Regions from separate parts of the Salinivibrio proteolyticus genome, predicted to be linked through region 1. Evidence: predicted binding sites of a transcription regulator. Region 1 holds the regulator's gene; each other region holds the start of a gene.

Region 1 (5,857 bases):
CAAAATGCTGGCATTGGAAATGGGGGGCAATAACCCACTGGTTATCAGTGATAAACACAGTGGTGTGGATGCCACGGTTTATACCATTATTCAATCGGCTTACCTCAGTGCCGGTCAGCGTTGTACCTGTGCACGTCGTCTACTTCTTCCTGAAGGGGAGGTGGGTGACAAGATCTTGGCGCGCTTAGCGGCGTGGACTAAAACGATCCGTGTAGGCGGCCAGTTCGATGATCCGGCGCCCTTTATGGGCGCACAGATCTCTGTGGCGGCGGCTGAAGGGATCTTAGCCACTCAGCAAAAACTGATCGATCTCGGTGGCAAGCCAGTCGTGGCGTGTGAACATCGCCATGATGCCGTGATCTCGCCGGGGATCATTGATGTTAGCGGGATCGCCGAGTTACCCGATGAAGAATACTTCGGTCCTTTATTGCAGGTGCAGCGTTACACCGATATGGCTGATGCATTGACGAAAGCGAATGATACCCGCTATGGCTTATCGGCAGGCCTTATCAGTGACGACGATGGTGAATGGCAATACTTCCTTGACCATATTCGCGCCGGTATTGTAAACCGTAACCGTCAATTGACCGGTGCTAGTGGGGATGCACCATTTGGTGGTCCGGGCGCGTCGGGTAACCTGCGTCCAAGTGCTTATTATGCCGCCGATTATTGTGCCTACCCCATGGCATCGATGGAAGGCGAGCAGGTCACCTTGCCCGAGAGCTTTGCGCCGGGGATCACGCCTCTTGATTAAGGAGAACAACATGGATAGTTGCCAAGCGTTATTTGACAGATTGTGGCAAGACTACACCCAGCGTCTTTGCCCTTCTGCGCAGAAAGTGCATGGGTTGCTCGAAGAAGGCCAACCCCTGATCAATGATCATATTGCACTGCGCACCTTTGCACTGCCTAATGTGGGGCTGGACAAGCTTGCCCGTCCTTTTATTGCGTTGGGCTATGAGCCGAAAGGTGAGTATACCTTTGAAGCGAAGAAGCTCAACGCACGTCACTACGAGCATCCCGATCCCTTGATGCCGAAAGTGTTTATTAGTGAATTGATGGTGGGCCAATGCTCGACAACATTGCAATCTATCGTGCGCGACTTAGTGGCGAATGTGGATGATGATGCGCTGAAAGGGAGCGATTTTCTTCATCAAGGACGTTTGTGGGAGTTGGATTGGCAAACCTACAAGACGTTAGCGGATGAAAGTGAATATGCAGCTTGGGTGGCAGCGCATGGCTATGGGGCGAACCACTTTACCGTCAGCGTGAATCAGCTGAATAACCATGATAGCTGTCAAGCGGTCAACGATACCTTGCGCCAAAATGGGTTTACCATTAACGAATCTGGCGGGGAGGTCAAAGGGGATGCGTCAGTCTTTTTGGAGCAATCCTCGACGATGGCTGATCGCGTGCCGGTGCAATTTAGCGATGCACGCCATGATATTCCGGGTGGTTTCTACGAGTTTGCGAAACGGTATCCGCTTCCGGACGGTGAACTTTATCAAGGTTTTGTCGCCGCCTCGGCTGATAAAATCTTTGAAAGTACGCATCAATAGTGGCGAGAGACGAAAAGGAGAGCGATGCTCTCCTTTTTTAGTTGGCGGTGTTTAGCGACTTTCAATATCGAGCCAGAATGTATCGTCAATTGCCTGAGTCTCATTACTCAGATGTGGGTTGTCGACCCGAATAAAGGTGCGCTCACCAATATTGGCTTTCTCAAAGGTCTCTTTTACCAGAGGGGCATTCTCAAAAAATTCGATGAAGGATCCGTCTTGATAGGCGGCCGCAAAGGCATCGTTGAGCATGGTCGCTACCTCTGGGTTTTGGGGCGATACAAACAAGAACATTGGGAAGCGATAGATCAGCATTAAGTGCGGATCAACCAACAGATTTGTATATTGAGGTCGCTCTGCCAGCTCGCTAAAAGGTTCGATAAGCGCACGCGGGAAGAGGTCGGCCCGTCCGGTATCGACGCCTTTAAAGATATTCTCAAAGCTTGAGATTTCTCGAACCCGAAATCCCGCCGACTGCAAGACCTTCACATCCGCCCAGCCTTGCCCTTGGATCATGGTCAGACTATTGAGCCCTGCTTGGTCACTGATTTGTGCAAGCTTGGGTTCGGTGGCTTGATTGGTAATGAACAAGCGATGGCCTAATAGACCCCGAAAGACTGGATAACGGATGGGAAGTAACTCTGACTCAAGGGTACGGTCGGCCCCGAGCCAATCTACCGTCAGTCGTCCTTGTTTTAGCATTTCCACTTTACGAGACTGAGAGCCAATTTGGCCTTGAAAGGCCTGTAAAGTGACAGACTCACCCGATTTTTCCGCTAAAAACTCAATCAAGTCGATAGCGTATAAATCGAGGGCAGAGCCAGCCCGTGGTTCTGGATGGACAATGGTGATATTCGCCGCAGCAGTTGAAGAAACCGCCGCGAGTAGCAATGCAGCAAGGGTTTGACGTAAGCTTCTCATAAACGACATCCTGTTAATCAGTTGTTAGATGGGTCGTTTCTGAAGTGTAGAACTTAGGTAATGAGTTTCCAGTCAATAAAAATAAAAAAACCGACGCAAAAGCGCCGGTTTTGTCGCAACACGCGAGGATTAGCGTGTGCCGTAAACCACAATGGTTTTACCGTGAGCTGAGATAAGGTTCTGCTCTTCCAGCATTTTAAGGATACGCCCAACCGTCTCACGCGAACAGCCAACAATCTGACCAATCTCTTGACGCGTGATCTTGATTTGCATGCCGTCAGGGTGAGTCATGGCGTCAGGTTGCTTCGCCAAGTTCAGTAGGGTTTGCGCAATGCGGCCGGTCACGTCCAGGAAGGCAAGGTCTCCCACTTTCTGGCTGGTCACTTGCAGGCGACGCGCCATCTGAGAGGATAGACGCATCAAAATGTCTGGGTTAACTTGGATCAGCTGGCGGAATTTCTTGAATGAAATTTCTGCCACTTCGCAAGGTGATTTCGCACGTACCCATGCGGTGCGCTCTTGGTCCTCTTCGAACAGACCAAGTTCGCCGATGAAGTCACCTTGGTTAAGGTAAGACAGGATCATCTCCTTGCCTTCTTCATCTTTGATTAGTACGGCCACAGAACCTTTCACGATGTAGTACAAGGTCTCCGCCTTTTCCCCTGCATGGATCAGAGTACTTTTGGACGGGTACTTGTGAATATGACAATGTGAAAGGAACCACTCGAGTGTAGGGTCTGTTTGAGGTTTTCCTGGAACCATATAACTTATTTCCTCTGCATGTGTTGCCCGGCAACGACGTCCTGTCTTTGTCTGAATGGAAACCCATCAGTCCAATGCACAGAATACGAGGTCTTGGCGCAGGCTACAAGCTCACTGTATGTTAACAAGAGTGTATCTTTTTTCTATCTGGATTTCTTGATTTTGATCTAAGCCAACCGCCTAAAAAATCGGCAAAAATGTGGCTAAGATCACGACCTGAGAAGTAATACACGTTAAGTGCGCTACGGCGGTTAACCTATCTTGCCTTTCTCAATCAACTGTTGGATCAAGGGGCGAATAATCAGCTCCATCGCAAATCCCATTTTACCGCCGGGCACGACCAGCGTGTTGTGCCGAGACATAAAGGCGCCACTGATCATTTGCAGTAAATAAGGAAAATCGACGTTCTTCATGCCACGAAAGCGGATCACAACAAAGCTTTCGTCGAGTGAAGGGATCCCTTTTGCATTCAGCGGGTTGGATGTGTCTACGGTCGGGACACGTTGGAAGTTAATATGTGTGCGAGAAAACTGCGGCGTAATGTAGTGTAAATAATCATCCATGGAGCGCACGATCGAGTCCGTGACAGCCTCGCGGGAATGGCCTCGGTCGCGCGTATCGCGGACAAACTTTTGAATCCACTCCAAGTTAACGATAGGCACCATGCCGATCAGTAAATCAACATGTTGGGCGACATTGACGTCACCATCCACCACCCCGCCATGCAAGCCTTCATAAAATAATACGTCGGTATTTTCAGGCAGATCTTGCCAGGGGGTGAAAGTGCCCGGCATTTGGTTATAAGGCACGGCTTCATCAAAGGTGTGTAGATAACGACGGTATTTACCTGTGCCTTGTTCGCCATATTCTTTAAAAAATTGCTCAAGGCGTGGGAAATCGTTGGCCGTGGGACCAAAGTAGCTAATATGACGACCTTGTTCACGGGCTTTACGGATCTCAACATCCATTTCTGGCCGCGTGAAGCGGTGAAAGCTATCGCCCTCTAACCAAGAGGCTTTGATGTTCATCATATTGAACATCTTACGAAACGCTTCGGAGGTCGTGGTTGTGCCTGCGCCGGATGAACCGGTCACAGCGATGATTGGGTGTTTAGCCGACATGACGAGCCCTGTCATTGATCAGTCTGAATTTACACCGCAGCCCACAAGGGGAGGCGGTGTTACGGTCTGAGATCGCGCTGACGACGAATATCCACTGTCTCATGCAGCTCAGAGTATACAATCACGGCGTCGCCGGATTTTAATTGTTCACGCACTTGTTCAACTTTCTCAGCAAAGCTGACTTCCTGCTCACCGTAATCTGTCCCTTCCCGCAACACAAAGTGTTCAATTAAATTGGTCAAGGTCTCGGCTGGCACAGATTGCCATGGAACCATCATACTACATCACCTTTTGCTGACATCGGGATGGCACGGACGCCATCTCCATGCTTAGGTTGTGAATTAGCTCCCATTTTACCGAATTATGCGTGTAGGTGCAGTGTGTCTATGTCGATTTAGTCACAATTTATCGTGACGATTGGGGCATCAGGTGTCGAGTTGCTCAGCTATCCACGCGGGCACTGCCTCTTCCAACCATAAACGCGGTGCACGCCAATGGCCAGTGACAAACCCAACATGTCCGCCATGGTCAGTGAGTTGATAGCGTATATTGGCCGGTAATGGCGTGGTTGGGATCACCGCATCAGTCATAAAAGGATCGTCTTTGGCATGAATGATGGTCAAAGGGGCGCGGATCGCAGGCAATACGGATAAGCCACTGCATTGCTGGTAGTAATGATGTGCGTCCTCAAACCCATGCAGTGGTGCGGTGACGGTTTGATCAAACTCGAATAAGGTCGAAATACGGGGCTGCTCGCCAGCTTGCCAACGACCCACTTGGGCGTGTCGCGTAAGCTTATCTGACAGGGTTTGTCGCATTGAGCGAAGCAGGTACGCTTGGTAGACACGTGAGAATCCTTGCTGAATGCGTAACGAGCAGGCGGCAAGGTCTAAGGGGGGTGACACTGCGCAGCCGCTGGAGACAATCGGATCATCCGCATACTCTGCCAAATAGCGCACCAGCATGTTGCCGCCTAGCGATACGCCCACGGCATGAATGGGATGCTGAGGATAACGCATGCGTAATGTGGTCAAAAAATAGCGCGCATCCTGTGTCTCGCCTGAGTGATAAGTGCGCGGGACGCGGTTTAAGCGGCCACTGCAACTACGAAAGTGCATCACCACACCGCACCAGCCTTGGCGCTGAAAAGCAGCCAGTAATCCATTCGCGTACGGGTTATGAAAACTGCCAGCGAGGCCATGAAAAAGGGTCACTATCGGTTGGCCGGGCTGAGGCGTCTGCGTCCAAGCGAGATCGACGAAATCACCATCCGGTAAATCCAGCTGCTGCCATAAAGGAGAGATCACGGGTTGCCGCCGCATCAGCCGTGGCATGATGGTTTGTAGATGAGGATTACGGGCGCTGGGAATCGGTTCAAAGGGCGTCATCAGCGTCTCCTTGCTCATCGTCTTTGATCACACTGGCGCGCAGAGCGGGATAGAGCGATTTGGCCGAGGGCGAGAGCTGACGGCAATAATACGCCAACGGCGAGGGCGA
Region 2 (5,857 bases), 740 kb from region 1:
TATAAATAGATAGATGACAATTCTCGGGAGAGCTTGATGGCGTTTTCATTGGATCAATTAGCCGCGTTTGTGACGACAGCACAGACTGGCTCCTTTTCTGCGGCGGCGAGAAAGCTGGGTAAAGCACAATCTGTGGTCAGCACCGCGGTCGCGAATCTAGAGATTGATTGGGCGGTAACGTTATTCGATCGTCAAGGGCGCTACCCGATGCTGACAGAGCAAGGTGAGGCACTGCTGGGCAAAGCGAAGCGAATTTTAACCGAAATGCAGCGTCTTCAAGCCAGCGCCGATGCGTTTGCAACCGGAGTCGAAACCCGTCTCACCATTGCTGCAGAGTCTGCCGCGATCTCGCCCAGTATTGCTGCGCGTCTGGCGGCGTTTGAACAGCAATTTCCACAGGTCGAAATTGAAATTCTCACTGCCGCTTATGTGGATGTGATTAGTTTACTTGAGCAAGGGCGCGCGCAATTAGGGCTACTGGTTCAGGAACAACAGCTGCCGACAGCTTTTGAATTTCATAATCTTGAGATGATGCGAATGTGTGCGGTTTGCAGTGCTCAGCATCCACTCGCGCGGTTAACGCATTTTGATTGGCCGGAAATTGTGAAGCATCGCCAAATTGTGGTAGCCGGACGAGATAGGCACGCGGCGCCGCGTTGGCAATATGCAGACAGTGCATGGCGAACAGAAAATTTGAGTGTGGCATTGCGTTTAGTTGAGGCGGGGATTGGTTGGGCGGAACTGCCTTTCTCACTGGTGGAAACGGCGGTTCAACAAGGTGAGTTAGTGATTTTGCCTTCCGATCTTGCTCAAGATAGCTGGGAGCTTTTTGTCGATTTGGTTTGGTTGCCTCAGCAGGCCATGGGGATAGCACTGCAAGCGTTGCGCCAACAGCTTATTGCCTCAAAGGTTTACTTATCGCCCGTTCGATGAGTTTAGGGCACGAAGGGAATGAAAGTGACGGCTGATGCTGAGATAGGAACAGAATAATTATCTATTTATGTCACAGCCTTGTTAACCAGAGCAGTGCAAATACAAGGTTGATAAAAATGATAGCAGAGCATTGCGTTAAATTTGCACAATATTCGAATAAGTTATTGAATATAATGACGTGATATTGAACAATAAACCCTCAAGTCACGCAGATTCATGTGTATTTAGGAGGCAACATGACATACATACCGAGCCAAAAACAGGGTGTCATCTTTGCCTCAGCGATGGGTCGTGCCAATCATTGCGCACGAGATACCCGCTTATACATCTGACTCTGCGACCAATTGTAACTGGCCGCGGGCATAATGCGGCCAGATTGCAGTACCTCTACGTATTGTGCCTGTGGCCTCCTTTAACCAACAAGGAGAGCCATCATGACTCAACTATCTTTATACCCATTAGCGCAAGCTGTTGTTCGTATTGGCGCACGTCGTCAGCGCCGCACCAACGCAAACCGTTATCGAGTTGCCAATGTTGCATTGAACCATCATTTGCAGCGTGATATTGGTATCACCGCCAACTTTCAAGATGGGTTGCCTGTGAATACGCATTTCGCGGCAAAACGCTATCTTGTGACATGGCGACGACGATGGCGGTGGCTGTAATGGGCCCCAGAAAGCGGCGTTTGCGAGCAAACGCCGCCCTATCTAATCACCCTCTGCGCGGCAGCCAATAAGGCTGCCGTTTCTCGTTTAAGGGCAAGGGTTTGGATAGCGAGTAGCGATATCGTCAATCCCCGCGAGGACGTCCTCACTGAGGATAATATTGAGGCTGTCGATATTGCTTTCTAGCTGTTTTAGCGTGGTTGCGCCAATAATATTGGCGGCAACAAAAGGGCGAGAGTTGACAAAAGCGAGCGCCATTTGCGCCGGATCCAAGCCGTGCGCTCGGGCTAACTCAACGTATTCCTGCGTCGCTTTTTGTCCTGCTTCAGTAAAATAGCGAGAAAAACGCTGATGTAAGGTACAACGCGCACCAGAGGGACGCGCGCCGCCCAAATACTTACCACTGAGGGCACCGAAGGCAAGGGGGGAGTAGGCAAGTAGCTCGACGCCTTCGTGATGACTGATTTCAGACAGGCCAACTTCAAAGCTACGGTTAAGTAAATTATAGGGATTTTGGATCGATACAATCCGCGTCAGGCTATGTTTTTCGGCTAAATGCAAATAGCTCATCACGCCCCAAGGCGTCTCGTTTGATACCCCGACGTAGCGGATTTTACCGGCTTTCACCAGATCATTTAACGCATCCAGGGTATCTAGCAAGGTGACGCCGGAGTGCTCGTCTTGATACGGATAGTTCAATTTGCCAAAACAGTTATTGTGACGCTGTGGCCAGTGCACCTGATACAAATCGATGTAGTCAGTTTTTAAGCGCGATAAGCTGTCTTCAACGGCTTGATGAATGTGGCGACGATTGAGGGACATATCCTCACGAATGTAAGGCACGTTGCGTGGACCAGCGACTTTGGTGGCCAAGATCACACGATCACGCTTCCCCGACTTTTCTAACCAACTTCCAATATACGCCTCGGTTCGGCCTTGGGTGGCTTGGCTGGGCGGAACCGGATACATTTCGGCGGTATCGATAAGATTAACGCCGCGCTCAAGGGCAAAATCCAATTGCGCATGGGCATCGGCTTCGGTGTTTTGCTCACCGAAGGTCATGGTGCCCAAGCACACTTTACTGACATCTAAGGTGGAATGGGGCAGGCGGTGGTATTGCATCCTGTCTCCTTGTCTGCAATCGACCTATGGCATTCCATAGTAGAGAATTTTATTGCTCAGCAAAAGCGTTGTGGCGCCTTGCTTGACAGTTTCTCCGATCCTGCTCTTTACTGATAAAGATCACAACGAGGAGAGCATCATGAACTATGGACAACTTAAGGCATGGATGCGCGCTGACCCGCGCTCTTGCCCCCAATGTTATGTGATGGCCCACGCCGGTGGTGCGAAATATTCCGTTGAAGTGGAGGTGAAACACCACCTCGAACCTTTGCGTGACGATGCCACCGGTGAAGTGATGCAGTTTGATAATGTGGGTCAAGTGGGAGACCGCTTAAAGGCGCTGGGAATTGAACAGGGCGTATTGCGCTTGTTCGACCCTTACGACGAGTTCGCCACCGGTGATCAACCGCCCTGCAAAGAGGACATGCCGATACGCTTCTAGGCCGTTCGGTCAGCTGACGAAAAATCGGCTTAGAATATGATGGGTGAACTGGGTGCGCAGATAAAAGCCACGCGGTAGGGTTTTGATCGGTTCGCCCTTTTCCCCAAACGCATCGGTGAGTGCATGGCTGTTGGCGGCTTTGGGGCGCAGCTGTAAATACTGGCCGTGACGCGCGGTAATATCATTCACCCGTCCTAAGGCAATCAAATCCATCAGCTCTTCCCAATCGGCACGCAGCTGCGCGTCTTCTTCTCGACTGGGTGACCAGAGCAGGGGAGTGCCAATGCGCCGCTCTGCGAGTGGGATAGTGCGTTCTCCCTCAACGGGAACCCAAAGGACACGAGAGAGTTTGTGCCGAACATGGCTGTGTTCCCACTGTACACCACTGATCCCCGTCAAAGGCGCAACACACACAAAGGTGGTTTCGAGTGGCTTGCCATGCGCGTTAACGGGGATCGTTTTCAGCTCAATCCCCAAATGAGCAAAGTCTTGCTCGGGCTTACTTCCTGCCGTCGCGCCCAAGCAGGTTTCTAGCAACATGCCTACCCAGCCTTTTTCTCGGCTCAGATCGGCCGGACAGGCGATCCCATGCTCGTGGCTGATTTCCCCTAGCGTAAAACCGGCTAAATCAGCGGCACGCTGCATGAGTTCTGATTCGGACTGTGGTGGCTGCATATAGATAGCTTTTCGGCAACGGGTAATGTTTGGCATAAGATGACCGGCATTATCGTTAAGCGTCGAGCAAGGCGCAAGGATCCTCATGGTGAAGATCAATCTGGCGGCGCTTTAGTTATCCACAGAAAGATAAGTGTTGCGTATAAAAATCGCGACCATGATCATATATACAGTACCCTTTTTACCTGTGTTAGGTGAGTAACTAACGATATTGTTGGATTTTTGCGCTAACGATGTGGATAATTTACTAACTGATGGATCTTTGAGCGATCTGTGTGCAAAGGATGATCGAAAGATCGCCACAAGGATCTTTGCCGGGTTTTATGTTTTTAATATTCTGATTTATATGGGTTATTTTTGTTTTTGTTTAATTATAAATCAGATTAACTGATCTTGAACTGATGACGTTTTAGACTTTTTCGTTGCTTCTTCACAAATCTATCCACAGAAAGCGTGAATAAATGTGCGCAAACTCTCATTGCTATGTTTATAACTTCCTGTTAGGCCCTGAGTTATCCTCAGATGACGACGAGTGCGCAAAAACACAGGTTAATCCACAATGTTTGTTTACCCTTAGCGGCTTTTTGTGAAAAAATCAGACTCAGTAGAGATTTATCATTGAGGTCGTCCAGTGATTGATGGCGATGGCTATCGTCCCAATGTGGGGATAGTAATATGTAACGGCCACGGTCAGGTTCTCTGGGCTCGTCGATATGGTCAGCATTCATGGCAGTTCCCGCAAGGCGGGATTGATGATGGGGAAAGTCCCGAACAAGCCATGTTCCGTGAGCTTTACGAAGAAGTAGGGCTGACCAAAAAAGATGTCCGCATCTTGGGTACTAGCCGTCATTGGCTACGTTATAAGCTCCCGAAACGTTTGGTGCGTTGGGACTCCAAGCCAGTCTGTATTGGGCAAAAACAAAAATGGTTTTTGTTGAAGCTGGAATGCGATGAGTCGAAAGTGAATGTGTCCCGCGGGGGAACCCCGGAATTTGATGGCTGGCGTTGGGTCAGTTATTGGTATCCGGTACGTCAGGTTGTGTCTTTCAAACGCGAAGTATACCGCCGCGCAATGAAAGAGTTTGCGCCGTTAGCGATGCCTTTTAAGGAGCGTAAGCCTCGACGTCGGAACAAGCGAGGGTAACGTTTAAGGAGGAAGCCGGTGCTGACACAGCTTAGAAATATTGTTCAGAGCGTAGCCGCATCGGCGGATCTACATCAGGCGCTGCAAACCCTAGTGCAGCAAACCTGTGTTGCGATGCACACTGAGTGTTGCTCTGTGTACCTTGCCAATCCCGAGCAAGCCAGCTTTGATCTGATGGCCACCCAAGGCTTGGACCCTGCCGCGCAAGTCTCACTGTCTTTTGGTGAAGGCTTGGTAGGGTTAGTTGGCGAGCGCGCAGAACCGATCAATCTGGCCCATGCGCGCGAGCATCCCGCGTTTAAACCTTTCCCTGCCACAGGAGAAGATGCCTTCCAGTCTTTTTTAGGTACGCCCATTATTTATCGTAAAACGGTACTGGGCGTACTGGTCGTGCAGCAACACCAGCCGCGTCAATTTGACGAAAGTGAAGAGTCGTTTCTTGTCACGCTCGCCGCGCAACTGGCCGTAGTGTTTGCCCATGCAGATGCAAAAGGCGGATGGCTGAATGCGTCACAGTCACCCGTGTTGTTGGAAGGGGTTCCAGCATCTCCTGGGGTAGGAATTGCGAATGCATGGTGTGATGATTCTCAACCACGGTTAGAGGACGTTGCACCGGCCAGCTGTTTGCATGTTCAAAAAGAACTCGATCGTCTAGATGCCGCATTAGATGATGCGTCAGTGGAGTTCCGTCGCCTTAGAAAACGCTTTGATAAGGAGCTACAAAAAGAAGCGCTGGCGATCTTTGATTTGTTTGTCCATTTGCTCAACGATCCTATGCTGCGCGAGGATATGACCCTACGTATCCAACAGGGCGACGAAGCAGCGTGGGCGGTCCGACAAACGGTAGAAACCTTTTCATCCCGTTTTGCGGCCATG
Region 3 (5,857 bases), 1.0 Mb from region 1:
GAAGCTTCGTTCCTATAAACGAGCCTAAAATAGCGCCCAAAACCATATAAACAATAAGATCTAAGTCAGAAAACATGCTCTCAGTGAACGACAAGTACACGGGGACTTTTGCTAGGTGACTAATTGTCATAAATAACGCGCTTGTTGCTATGATTTCATCTTTAGATTCCAGTTGTTTTGTTAACACGCTCAAACTCAACGGTCCAGTTGCACCTACTACCAACCCTAACTCTGTTTGTAAAAAGCCGATCAGATAAAAGCTTTCGTATCGACTGACAGACGCTGAAAACTTTGGGCTCCATAGGTTCAGTAAAATATACAGGCCAATTGCAGCTGGGACATACTCCATTGAAATATGAGACAAACCATACCCGATCATCAACGCACCGACGACTGACCCAAGTAAGAAGCGAGGAACAAGCTGCCACCTAACATGTTTCAATGAAAACAGCATACGTGACGAGTTACTTGCCAATTGAACCAAGCCATGAATTGGTATTATCAAAGCAGGACTTAGGAAGACAGGAAGGACTGAAATTAGAAGCATTCCACCGCCAAATCCAACGATGCCAGCAACCATGGACGTCAGTAATACTATTAATCCCAATAGATATTCGATCTTCGATTTCTCCTTGCGCTATAACGCCTAGATCAGCAGCGCGTCTTTCTGCGTCGGCTGGATTTAATTGTTAGTTTCATAAATGTGCGTTCCCAAAATCCAGCTTCCGGATCAACTGTGTAGCTAGGGTTTAACTTTTGTACTTCATTCAATATTCGGCTTTCTGTTTTCTTAGCTTCTGCCGACGATCGCTCGCTGTAACATTCACCAATTTTAAACATCGTTAAGCTGAGAGCTGTACCTACCTCAAAGGCAACGATAATTCTAATAAATCCGCCTTCCGCTACGATTTTCGAGTCTCCTAAAGTTGCCATAACAACTATTGAGTAATACAGGCTGTTTAGATAAGTAAATGTAAGATCTTGAAAGTAGACAAAGAACCCATCGAACGAAAACAACTCATACTTGTCGTCAGCCTTAATCTCGCGCAGGCCGGATATCATTTGTTCTTTTGCATCGATTACTCCAATAAAAAAGTAACCTCCGGCACACAGCACAGCCAATGTTACAAAGAGAAACTTAAGCTCTTTGATTGATGTTTCGCTTTTGCTTAGCTGTTTGATAACATCAAACAGCAACTTACCAATATACCCATAGAGAACAATCGCTAATAAAACTAAAAGCGCCCCTGCTAAAGAATGTCCTCTCGCATAGGGAATCACAAGGCCCATAACAAATACACAGGCCGTGAAAAAAAGGTTCTTTGAGTAAATTCTAGTTAAGTCTTCCATGTTCCCCTAAGAAACTAACATTGTATTAATGCGCATTCTCGATTTACCAAAACCGTTATACGCATCTTTTATCGTCTAAATTACTGTTATTAAAATTATTTTAAACGCTTCAAGCAATCAACTCGTCTGCAAAAATGTGCGTGCCGTCCATCACAGCTCAGGCGTTCACATTACCCCGAAACGATACTAACTAACCCATAACGCGTTACCACGCAGGAGTGTGGGAACGAGGTGATAGGCACCGCTATACCAATGGCTTCACTTTAACACCCACGCTACCGCCCTTCGGTTGGCGGCGTCCAAAAGGCCATGTACGGGCGAGAATTTTAGGGGGCTTAGATTATCAAACGCTGGGTAATGTGTTTAGACAGAGGCGTCTAAAATGTTGGCGTGGTCAGGGTTTGGGGATTTGTGGAGGGGATAAACGCAAAAAAGCCGCTGAATAATCAGCGGCTTTTCGGTATGTGGCGGAGAGATAGGGATTTGAACCCTAGAAGGGCTATTAACCCTTGCCGGTTTTCAAGACCGGTGCTTTCAACCACTCAGCCATCTCTCCGGAACGCGGCGTATATTATTGGGTTCGCTGTGGCTTGTAAACCCTTTATTTGCCGCTTTTTGTCTGTTCGCTCAAGCTGTGATCAGGTTGGCGATATTGCTAGCAAAAGGCGATTAGCTTGCCGCCAATCGCCCTACTTTACTGAGACACTTTAACCGAGTCTCGTTACCGCGCAGTACTTATAGCGCGATAAAAATACCCGCCAGAGCCGCACTCATTAGGTTGGCAAAGGTGGCGGCAATCACTGCGCGCACGCCTAAGCTTGCCACATCTTTGCGACGCTCCGGCACCATCGCACCGATAGAGCCGAGCTGAATGGCAATCGAGCCGATATTCGCAAAGCCACACAAGGCAAAGGTCACAATGACTTGGCTTTGCACCGACAAGTTCGCTTTGATATCAGCAAACGATAAGAAGGCAACAAATTCGTTAAGCGCAATTTTCTGGCCAAGTAAGTTACCCACGGTGAAGATCTCGTGCACCGGTACACCGGTGAGTAGTGCCAGCGGTGAGAACAGGTAGCCAAACAGCATTTCTAGGCTTAGACCGTCAATATCGACCAACTCACCTAAACTACTCAGCCCAGCGTTTAGCATCGCAATCACGCTGATAAAGGCCACCAGCATGGTGCCCACAGCCACCGCGACTTTCATACCGTTCATCGCGCCGCTGGCGAGGGCGTCAATCGCATTGGCTTGGTCGCTGTCACTGATCTCTACATGGTTTTGTTCTGCGGGCGTCTGTGTTTCCGGCACAATGATTTTTGCCATCAAAAGTCCGCCGGGGGCAGCCATAAAGCTCGCGGCAATCAGGTATTTCAAATCCACACCCATCGCCGCATATCCGCCCAACACACTACCGGCGACCGAGGCCATGCCTCCCACCATCACAGCGAAGAGCTCAGAGCGTGTCATTTGGCTAAGAAAAGGGCGAACTACCAAAGGAGATTCGCCCTGAGAAAGAAAGATGTTGCTGGTTGCCACCAGAGACTCTGCTCGGCTGGTGCCGAGTAATCGCTGTATGCCACCGCCGAGAAGTTTAATAACCCACTGCATAATGCCGAGATGATAAAGGAGGGATATCAGCGCACTGATAAAAATGATTAGCGGCAGAACTTTAACAGCGAAAATAAACCCATCGTTGGCGAGAGGGCCAAATACAAACTCAATGCCTTCGTTGGCAAATGAAAGCAGCTTCGCCGCGCCATTGCTCATAGAGCCCAGCATGGCTTGTCCTACTGGAATGTAAAGCACCAGTGCGGCAAAACCCGCTTGTAGGCCAAATGCCCCAAGCACTGTACGCCAGTTGATCGCTTTACGGTTAGAGGAGAACGCATAGGCGCACAAAAACAGAGCGACGATGCCGGCCGCACTATAGAGAAGTTGCATAAATAGAATACCTTGCCGTGTTGTGTTGCACTTGCGGTACAGATGAGTACGACACGCTGCCAAGGTGGCAAGAGGTTCCATCATGCGTTTCATCGTACCGCGGGTTCGGTGAAGGTGGGCCCAACCTTGGACACTTTTTCTTCAGCCGCGAATCGCGACACAGCCACTCTTTGCCTTTGGGCTGGCGAAGAGCGCATGTTGGGCGGGCATTCTATTGTGATTTGAATCGCATTTCCAGCTAAATTTGGCCTTTGATCACATTTTATTCTCAGCCGCTCACTGAGCGCTACGACGATGGTCGGATAGGCTGCGAGACGGGTTTTTGGCAAGATTGATTGACACAGATCGCTCATATGTTATTGATAACCTGCTATTGACAATAAAATTAATCAAATAGCGATAAAAACAAACACAACAACGCAATTATTATAAAGGAAACAATCATGCAAACCGTCTCTCCTCATGAGGCCGGGTCGCGTTTATCTGTGATCCAACGTGTTCGCGCCTTGGGGCCGGGCATTATGATGGCCGCTGCCGCCGTGGGTGGCTCTCATCTGGTTGCCTCAACCAAAGCCGGTGCCATTTATGGTTGGCAATTGGCCGCATTAATCCTGCTGGTAAATCTCTTTAAATACCCTTTTTTCCGCGCAGGCGTGCAATACACGGCAGGAACCGGCGAAACCTTAGTAGAGGGCTATGCCCGCCTCGGCCGCGGGTATCTGTGGCTTTTTATTGTGCTCAGCGCGGTATCCGGCGTGATCAATACAGCTGCACTGACTTTATTTAGCGCCAGTCTGCTGAGCTATTTTGTGCCGTTTGATCTTTCCCTGACCGCCCTTTCCATCATTATTGTAATGACTTGTTTGGTCATTCTAATTGCTGGCCATTACAAGGCGTTGGATTGGCTATCTAAAGTGATCATGGCGACGCTCACCTGTGCCACCTTGGTCGCGGTGACTGTGGCAATCGGCAACCCTGTCGCGGTTGAGCCTAATTTTCAGACTCCGTCCATTTGGTCAGTCACGGCGATTGGCTTTATCGTGGTCACCATGGGTTGGATGCCCGCCCCGATTGAAATTTCTAGCATCACCTCGGTGTGGCTAAAGCGTAAAGCGCAATCTGAGCCCATTAATGCTAAAGCGGCGCTGTTTGATTTTAACGTCGGCTATATCGGCACCGCTGCATTGGCGATTGTGTTTCTATCACTCGGTGCCCTGCTGTTGCATGGCAGTGGGGTTGAATTAAAGCAATCTGGGATTGGCTTTTCGCATCAATTGGTTGGCCTGTATGCTGCTACGATTGGTGAATGGTCCCGCTACTTGATTGCGGTGGTCGCCTTTTTCTGTATCTTCGGCAGCACCATTACCGTGATCGACGGGTATGCGCGGGTCGTGTCTGAATCTCAGCGCTTATTGCGTCGCCAGCCACAAGCCTCGCCACAGGTGACTCAAGGCTGGATGTTAATCACGGCCGTGTTAGCGCTCGGTATTGTCGCGTTTTGGACCGGTGCATTGCTAACCATGCTCGATTTCGCCATGATTGCTGCATTCGTGACCACGCCGTTCTTTGCATTACTCAACTATATTTTGGTCACCAAACACCGCTTACCGCCTGAAGTGACCATGAGTAAGTCGATGCGCGCACTGGCGATCGTGGGCCTGATATATTTATTCGGCTTTTTAGCAGTATTTATCTGGTGGAAGTGGTTGATGTAACAAAGTTTACCTTGTTCACGCTTGAAGGGCTGGGTTAACATCCTTTTACAACTTCACCATAGGCGTTGAGCACGGATAAGGTATTATTTGCTTTATAAAAGCCAGTCATGGTTTAGGTTAAGGACGTGGGTAGCTTGAAAAAGTGAACGACTGCCCACATAACTGTCGTATTAAGAAATGGATTGTTAACCCAACCGGGAGAACGTTATGAACGATCGTATCGTTTCGCACAGCCAGTCACAGCAGAGTGCGTTATCTACTAACAAAGTGCTACGTAACACGTATGCACTGCTATCGATGACACTGATCACCAGTGCTATCGCGGCCTTTATCGCTATCGCTGTCGGCATCGGCCCAATGATGTCGCTAGGTATGACCCTAGGTGCGTTGGCGATCGTGTTCTTTGTGCTACCTCGCACCATGAACTCCTCCGCGGGTATCGTGTGGACCTTCGTGTTCACCGGCCTTCTGGGCGCCTCGTTAGGCCCAACACTGACCTATTACCTGAGCCTGTCGAGTGGCCCAGGGATTGTGATGCAGGCGCTTGCTACCACAGGTATGGTATTCCTTGGCCTGTCGGCTTACGCCATCACATCGAAGAAAGACTTCTCTTTCATGGGCGGTTTCTTGGTTGCCGGTGTGATTGCCCTACTGGTGGCGATGGTCGCGAACATCTTCCTACAGATCCCAGCGCTGAGCTTGGCGATCAGCACCATTGCGGTACTGATTTTCTCAGCCTTTATTCTGTATGACACCAGCAACATCATTAACGGCGGCGAGACCAACTACATCCGCGCCACCGTGTCGCTGTATTTGAATATCTTCAACATCTTCGTTCACCTGCTGAG

The links. The regulator CRP, encoded in region 1, controls carbon source genes, mostly activating them, when cyclic AMP is high. The targets are predictions, from matches to a motif close to TGTGANNNNNNTCACA.
Region 2: a site for CRP is predicted at 4,300-4,315, ahead of rppH (RNA pyrophosphohydrolase). Genes of this name have one in related genera too.
Region 3: a site for CRP is predicted at 3,510-3,525, ahead of N7E60_RS06260 (NupC/NupG family nucleoside CNT transporter). Genes of this name have one in related genera too.

The regions. Positions count from the first base shown of each region.
Region 1 is NZ_CP114584.1:272,712-278,568, forward strand. It holds gene astD (succinylglutamate-semialdehyde dehydrogenase) at 1-754, shown strand, start outside; gene N7E60_RS01305 (DUF1338 domain-containing protein) at 765-1,559, shown strand; gene N7E60_RS01310 (type 2 periplasmic-binding domain-containing protein) at 1,611-2,477, opposite strand; gene crp (cAMP-activated global transcriptional regulator CRP) at 2,607-3,239, opposite strand; gene N7E60_RS01320 (phosphoribulokinase) at 3,491-4,360, opposite strand; gene N7E60_RS01325 (YheU family protein) at 4,420-4,638, opposite strand; gene N7E60_RS01330 (hydrolase) at 4,786-5,748, opposite strand; gene N7E60_RS01335 (TIGR02444 family protein) at 5,735-5,857, opposite strand, start outside.
Region 2 is NZ_CP114584.1:2,521,238-2,527,094, reverse strand. It holds gene N7E60_RS11850 (LysR family transcriptional regulator) at 37-933, shown strand; gene N7E60_RS11845 (hypothetical protein) at 1,368-1,598, shown strand; gene N7E60_RS11840 (NADP(H)-dependent aldo-keto reductase) at 1,686-2,720, opposite strand; gene N7E60_RS11835 (DUF6482 family protein) at 2,860-3,162, shown strand; gene mutH (DNA mismatch repair endonuclease MutH) at 3,172-3,837, opposite strand; gene rppH (RNA pyrophosphohydrolase) at 4,469-4,981, shown strand; gene ptsP (phosphoenolpyruvate--protein phosphotransferase) at 5,000-5,857, shown strand, end outside.
Region 3 is NZ_CP114584.1:1,307,869-1,313,725, reverse strand. It holds gene N7E60_RS06275 (sulfite exporter TauE/SafE family protein) at 1-580, opposite strand, end outside; gene N7E60_RS06270 (hypothetical protein) at 652-1,350, opposite strand; tRNA gene N7E60_RS06265 (tRNA-Ser) at 1,816-1,906, opposite strand; gene N7E60_RS06260 (NupC/NupG family nucleoside CNT transporter) at 2,086-3,294, opposite strand; gene N7E60_RS06255 (NRAMP family divalent metal transporter) at 3,738-5,009, shown strand; gene N7E60_RS06250 (Bax inhibitor-1/YccA family protein) at 5,217-5,857, shown strand, end outside.